3 regions of the Kitasatospora sp. NPDC059648 genome follow, and region 3 is predicted to be linked to each of the others. Evidence: riboswitches for the same ligand, from Rfam matches in the RefSeq annotation. Region 3 holds a riboswitch; each other region holds the start of a gene.
The links. Region 3 has a riboswitch for cobalamin ahead of ACFV1W_RS04200 (cobalamin biosynthesis protein). Riboswitches for the same ligand answer to the same signal wherever they lie in the genome.
Positions count from the first base shown of each region.

Region 1: linked by a shared signal. The riboswitch ahead of ACFV1W_RS39550 (HoxN/HupN/NixA family nickel/cobalt transporter) and the one ahead of ACFV1W_RS04200 (cobalamin biosynthesis protein) in region 3 are both predicted to bind cobalamin.
Region 2: linked by a shared signal. The riboswitch ahead of ACFV1W_RS01800 (ribonucleoside-diphosphate reductase subunit alpha) and the one ahead of ACFV1W_RS04200 (cobalamin biosynthesis protein) in region 3 are both predicted to bind cobalamin.

Region 1 covers NZ_JBHWDU010000165.1:4,177-6,428, reverse strand. The annotation lists gene ACFV1W_RS39560 (Fpg/Nei family DNA glycosylase) at 1-508, shown strand, start outside; gene ACFV1W_RS39555 (ArsR/SmtB family transcription factor) at 592-975, opposite strand; cobalamin riboswitch at 1,057-1,251, shown strand; gene ACFV1W_RS39550 (HoxN/HupN/NixA family nickel/cobalt transporter) at 1,283-2,252, shown strand, end outside.
Region 2 covers NZ_JBHWDU010000002.1:44,649-46,900, forward strand. The annotation lists gene ACFV1W_RS01795 (hypothetical protein) at 1-488, opposite strand, end outside; cobalamin riboswitch at 992-1,134, shown strand; gene ACFV1W_RS01800 (ribonucleoside-diphosphate reductase subunit alpha) at 1,326-2,252, shown strand, end outside.
Region 3 covers NZ_JBHWDU010000004.1:66,403-68,654, forward strand. The annotation lists gene ACFV1W_RS04190 (alpha/beta hydrolase family protein) at 1-7, opposite strand, end outside; gene ACFV1W_RS04195 (helix-turn-helix domain-containing protein) at 126-821, opposite strand; cobalamin riboswitch at 1,016-1,177, shown strand; gene ACFV1W_RS04200 (cobalamin biosynthesis protein) at 1,264-2,252, shown strand, end outside.

The DNA of each region.
Region 1 (2,252 bases), on a different contig from region 3:
GCGCGGCCCCAACACCTGCGCCCTGGTCACCGACGCCGAGAAGGCCGCCGTCGCCGCGCGCCTCGGCCCCGACCCGCTGCGCGCCGACGCCGACCCGGAGGCCGCCTGGCGCCGGATATCCGGCAGCCGGACCACGGTCGCCGCGCTGCTGATGGACCAGAAGGTGCTGGCCGGGGTGGGCAACGTCTACCGCGCCGAGGTGCTGTTCCGCCACCACGTCAACCCGCACCGGGCCGGCCGTGACCTGACCCGCGCCGAGTGGGACGCGATCTGGGCCGACCTGGTCGCCCTGATGCGGGAGGGCGTCGCCGCCGGCCGGATCGACACCGTCCGTCCCGAGCACACCCCCGAGGCGATGGGCCGCCCGCCCCGGGTGGACGACCACGGCGGCGAGGTGTACGTCTACCGCCGCGCCGCGATGCCCTGCCTGGTGTGCGGCACCGAGGTGCGGACGGAGGAGCACGCGGCGCGCAACCTGTTCTGGTGTCCCACCTGCCAGGCGGCCTGAGGCGGAGTCAGCCCCGGCGGCCGGCCCACGCCGTGGACAGGGCCCGGGCTGGTCGCAGGGAGCGGACGGGTGGACGGTCCCGGTCAGCCCGCGGCCGCGGTCGGCTCCTCGTGCTCGGCGGCGGCGCACTCGTCGAGGAGGGGGCGCATGCCGTCGTCCACGAGCCGGTAGCGCACCACGCGTCCGTCCTTGTCGCCGGTGACCACTCCCGCGGTGCGGAGCAGGCGCAGGGCCTGGGAGACGGCGGGGTCGCGCATGCCGGTGGCCACGGCCAGGTCGCTGACGGCGAGCGGGCCGGCCCGGTGGAGGGCGAGCAGCAGGGCGAGCCGGCCGGGGTCGGCGAGCAGGGAGAACCGCTCGGCCCAGGAGCGGACGTGCCCGGTGTCACCGATGGCGGCGATGGCTTCGCAGACCCGGTGCCCGTCGATGGTGCGGTGGCCCGCGCGGTCGGCCGGTACGAGATGCATGCGGACATTCTGGCAGCTCACGACCTGTGATCCTGGACACCTGCACAGGTGCGCAACCTTGCGAGGGTGAGGTCCTGCCCCTACGGTGTTCCCCGCCGTGGTGCTCGGGAATACCGGTGACGGACCATCAACAGGTCCCAGTCCGGAGCGGCCCTCGCCACTGTGATCGGGGGAGAGTTGTCCGGACCCACGTGCCACTGGGCGCCTCGTGCGCCTGGGAAGGCGGGCCCGGAAGCCCCGTAAGCCAGGAGACCGGCCACGGCATCTCACGAAGTCTTTCCACGAGGTGCTGGAGCGTGATCCGAAGATGACCCTGCCCGAAACCGCCACTCCCGCCGAGGCGGCCCCCTCCGTCCTCCCCGCCTTCCGGTGGAAGCGCGAGGACACCATCCGTACCGCCGGGTTGATGGGGGTGATCCTGGCCATGCACGTGGTGGCGTTCGGGACGCTCGTCTTCCTGGTCGCCCCGCACAACTACGCCGTCGGCACCCAGGTCTTCGGGGTCGGCCTCGGCATCACGGCGTACACCCTGGGCATGCGGCACGCCTTCGACGCCGACCACATCGCGGTGATCGACAACACCACCCGCAAGCTGATGGCGGACGGCAAGCGGCCGGTCTCGGTCGGCTTCTGGTTCGCGCTCGGCCACTCCTCGATGGTGGTCCTGATGGCCGCCCTGGTGGCGGGCGGGGCCCAGCTGGCGAACACCCTGATGGACGACGACTCGACCACCCACAAGTGGCTCGGGCTGGTCGGCACCACGGCCTCCGGCGCCTTCCTCTACCTGATCGGCGCGCTCAACCTGGCGGCGCTGCTCGGGATCCTCAAGGTGTTCCGCTCGATGCGCGCCGGGAGGTACGACGAGGCGGAGCTGGAGCAGCACCTCGACTCGCGCGGCTTCATGGCCCGGATCCTGAACCGGGCGACCCGCTCGATCACCCGGCCCGGGCAGATGTTCCCGGTCGGCATGGTGCTGGGCCTGGGCTTCGACACCGCGACGGAGGTGACGCTGATGGTGATGGCCGGTTCGGGCGCGGCGGCCGGGCTGCCCTGGTACGGGATCGTCTGCCTGCCGCTGCTGTTCGCGGCTGGGATGAGCCTGTTCGACACCCTGGACGGGACGTTCATGAACTTCGCGTACCAGTGGGCCTTCTCCAACCCGGTGCGCAAGGTGTACTACAACCTGACCATCACCGGGCTGTCGATCGCGGTGGCCTTCATCATCGGCACCATCGAGCTGGTCGGCGTGCTGCACGAGAAGCTCGACCTGACCGACC
Region 2 (2,252 bases), on a different contig from region 3:
TGGTCGCCGAGCGCCTTGCCGAGCCCGCCGGTGGTGGAGTTGCCGTCCCAGCAGGGCTGGTCGAGCGAGACCACGGTCCGGTTCCAGGTCGCGCCGTTCACCGTCACCTGCATCGCGGAGAACAGCGCCCCCGCGTCCTGCGGCGCCGGGTCGGTGGCGGCCTCCCAGATCGGCTTCGACGGGTCGTCCGGCTGACCGCCCGGGCCCGAGCTCGCGCTCGACGGGCCGGGGGCCGGCTTGCTGGAGGTGGACGAGGTGACGACCGGGCCGGTCTTCTTGGGATCGTCCTTGCCGAGCAGCAGCACACCGCCCGCGACACCGCCGCCCACCAGGACGACGGCGGCCACGATGCCGATGACCTTCATCCGGCGCTTGCGCTTGCCGGCGGCCTCGTTGCGGTCCGCCAGCGCCTGCCAGTCCGGCTCGACGCGCTGCGGCGGCACGGCCTGCTGGGGCGGCTGCTGCTGCCACTGCGGCTGAGGGGCCATCGGCTGACCCGGCTGCGGCTGCGCGACGGGCTGGGGCGCCGGCGGGACGGGCTGGGGCTGGGGCACCGGCGGGACGGGCTGCGGAAGCGGCTGCGCGGACGGCGCCACCGGCCCGTACGAGGCCGGCGGCGGTCCGAAGCCACCGCTCGGCGGCGGCACCGGACCTGGCACCGCCGGCTGCTGATTCTGTGCGCCCCCCGGCCCGGCGGGAGGCGTTCCCTGCGGCCCGTGCCCAGGTACGCCGGTTCCGTCGCTCATGCGCCCAGATCGTAGGGCATCCACCTGACCGTCGATCCGCCCGGTGACCATTCCGTATCGAAACCAGGACGACCGGCGCGCGGATCCGGCCCGTCCGACGCGCCGGCCCGGCTCTCCCGGGGCCCGGTTCCGGCCCGCCCCAGGCGCGGATCCCGACTCCGGACGGACACGAACCACCCCTGCCCCGGCACCGCCGGTCATCGCGCCGACACACCGCGCCGCACTACATGTGGTGTCGCATCACCGAGACACCACTACATGTATGCTCATCCTGCTGTCGATGCAGGGGAACCCGGTGGGAGTCCGGGACTGCCCCGCAGCGGTGTGCGGGCGGCTCCAGCAGCTGTGCCCGCGAGTCCGAGTACCTGCCGACAGCGTGCGCCACGGCCCTCCCGCAGAGGCCGCGCCGGCACTCAGCACCACCCCTCCGGGCCTCGCGGGCGGGCCGGGGAGACACCTCGCGCGGCGCTTCCTCGCGTCCGCGCCGTGCTCCCCTGCCCAGATCGGCCCGGGTGACCCCGATCACGCCGCCGATCGCCGCCAGGAGAGAGCGCCTTGACCACCGCTGCCTCAGCCACCCTGCCCGCCCAGGGCTCCGGTACCGCCTTCACCGACCCGACGGTCTCCGACCCCGGGGGCGCGCTGCTGCGGCTGCTCACCGACCGCAGCGCCGACCTCACCGAGGTCGACCCCGGCCATGTCGCCGCCGCCGCGCTGCGCGGCCGCCACGCCGGCTCGGACTTCGCCGAGCTGCGCGGGCTGGCCGTGGACGCCGCCGCGTCGATGATCGCCGAGGACCCCCAGTACTCGAAGCTCGCGGCCCGCCTGCTCGCCCTGGAGATCGTCGACGAGGCGAACAGCCAGGGCTCGGTCTCCTTCTCCGCCTCGATCGCCGTCGGCCACGCCGAGGGCCTGATCGGCGACACCACCGCGGCCTTCGTCGCCAAGCACGCCGCCGCCCTCGACGCCCTGGTCGACGCCCAGGGCGACGACCGCTTCGAGTACTTCGGCCTGCGCACCGTGCAGTCCCGCTACCTGCTGCGCCACCCGATCACCCGCAAGGTCATCGAGACCCCGCAGCACTTCCTGCTCCGCGTCGCCTGCGGCCTGGCGGTCGGCGACTCCGAGCAGTCGGTGCGCGAGGTGGCCGAGCTGTACGGCCTGATGAGCCGCCTGGAGTACCTGACCTCCTCGCCGACGCTCTTCAACTCCGGCACCCGGCACCCGCAGATGTCCAGCTGCTACCTGCTCGACTCGCCGCTGGACAACCTGGACTCGATCTACAACCGCTACGCGCAGATCGCCCGCCTCTCCAAGCACGCCGGCGGCATCGGCCTGTCGTACTCGCGCATCCGCTCGCGCGGCAGCCTGATCCGCGGCACCAACGGCAAGTCCAACGGCATCGTCCCGTTCCTGCGCACCCTCGACTCCTCGGTCGCCGCCGTCAACCAGGGCGGCCGCCGCAAGGGCGCGGCCTGCGTCTACCTGGAGACCTGGCACGCGGAC
Region 3 (2,252 bases):
AACGCATTTCGTTCCCCGCTCTGCTTCACGGACCGGACGGTGTTCGAGCACCAGTCCACCGGGATTCCGCCATCCCGGCCACCGGGTTGGCCCGTCCGGGGGACGGGCCAGCGGGCCGGCGGAGGTCAGACCGGGAGGGCGGGGTCGTGGGTGCTGAGGAGGTGCCAGAAGCGGGGCGTGAGGGGCTGGGTGGGGGTGCGGGGCTGGGTGGTGGTGCCCCAGTGGGAGGGGACGTGGTGTTCCCCGTGGAGGACCGGCAGGACGGCGGCGAGGTCGGCCTCCGGGACGGGCACCAGGCGGGCGAGCGGGCCCAGGTGGGGCTGCCAGCGGCCCGCCACGCACTGGCGCAGGAGGCGGTCGAGGGCCTCGCCGCGCCCGGTGGCCTCGACCAGCTCGGTCAGCCGCATGCCCAGCACCTGGGCGAGGGCGTGGGTCTGCTCCGGGTCGCCGTCCCAGTGACCGGTCAGTTCGGCCTGCCGGTAGGCGGGCAGCGACACTCCGGCCCGCTCGGCGACGGTCTCCTGGGGGAGCTCCCGCGCGAGGCGGTGGTCGCGCAGGCTCAGCGGGCGGCCGTCCATCAGCTGGGCGGCCGGGCACCAGAGGGCCCTGGCCAGCGCGATGAACTCGGCCTCGCCGGGGCGCAGCTCGCCGTTCTCCCAGGCGAGCACGTGGCCGGGCAGCAGCCGTACGCCGTGCGCGGCCATGCCCTCGGCGACCTGCTCGGGGGTCAGCCCGAGGCCGGCCCGGTGGGCGCGGGCGGCCTCGGGGGAGAAGGGGACGGGGGAAGGGGCGGCAGTGGTGGGGGACTTTCTGCGGCGCATGGCACCGAACCGTAGGTGCGGCCCCCGGCCCGTCCCAGCCGCCGAACGCACGAAGCGGAGCTGACGGGCCCTCCCCCGCGCTGGGCGATCGCACAGGTCCGGTACCGGTGCCGGGTGTGACCGACCCCTCCTTGACCTCGGTTGACTCCCGGTTCGGCCGCGTGATGGGATCCTGGGGCCAAACGGAGGCATGGAGAGGAAGCCGGTGCGAGTCCGGCGCGGTCCCGCCACTGTCACCGGGGAGCACGCTCGGAATCCCTCCTCGCCCGCCATCGCGCAGGAGGGGCCCACCACGGCGGGCCGTCAGGAGCCGCTGGAGGGCCCGGGGTGCGTCCGACCCGGAAGCCAGGAGACTCTCGCCCCCGGTACGTCGATCCAGGGCGCGGACCCTGAGTGAGGACACCCACGCGATGCAGGCTGCCCCGCCCCGTCGGACGCCGAGTTGCCCGCTGCCGAGCTGCCCGCCGCTGTGCGCCCGCTGACCCGGGCCGCCGCCTTCGCGCTGGGGGCCGTCGCGGGGTACGCCGCGGACGCCCGTTTCGCCGACCCGCGCCGCGGCCACCCCGTCGCCCTGTTCGGCAGCGCCGCGGCCCGCCTGGAGCGGCGCGCGTGGCGCGACGACCGTACCGCCGGAGCCGGGTACACGGCGCTGTGCGTGGGCGCGGTCGCGGCCGGTGCGCTGGCGCTGGACCGTACGGTCGGGCGCCGTCCGCTGGGCCGGGCCGCGCTGGCGGCCGCCGCGACCTGGACGGTGCTCGGCGGCACCTCGCTGACCCGGGAGGCGCGCACCATCGGCCGCTCGCTGGCCGCGGGCGACCTGACGGCCGCCCGGGAGCGGCTGCCGCACCTGTGCGGGCGGGACCCGAGCACGCTGGACGGGCAGCAGATCGCCCGGGCGGTGGTCGAGTCGGTGGCCGAGAACACCGCCGACGCCGTGGTGAACGCGCTGACCTGGGGCGCCCTGGCGGGCACGCCCGGGCTGCTGGCCTTCCGTGCCGTCAACACCCTGGACGCCATGGTCGGCCACCGCTCGCCCCGCTACGCCCGCTTCGGCTGGGCCTCGGCCCGGCTGGACGACGTCGCGGGCTGGCCGGGCGCCCGGCTGACCGCACTGCTGACGGTGGCCGCCGCTCCCGAGCCGCGGACCGCCTGGCGGGTCTGGCGCCGGGACGGCTCCGCGCACCCGAGCCCGAACGCGGGCCAGGCCGAGTCGGCCTTCGCGGGCGCGGTGGGCGTACGGCTGGGCGGGACGCTCCGGTACGGCGAACGGGTGGAGCACCGGCCGGTGCTGGGCGAGGAGTTGCGGCCGGTGACGGTGGACGACATCGAGCGGGCCTGCACGCTGTCGCGGCGGGTGGGCGCGCTGGCGCTGGGTACGACGGTCGCGGGGCACGTCCTGTTGCGTGCTCTTCGTGGGAGGGGCGAAGCATG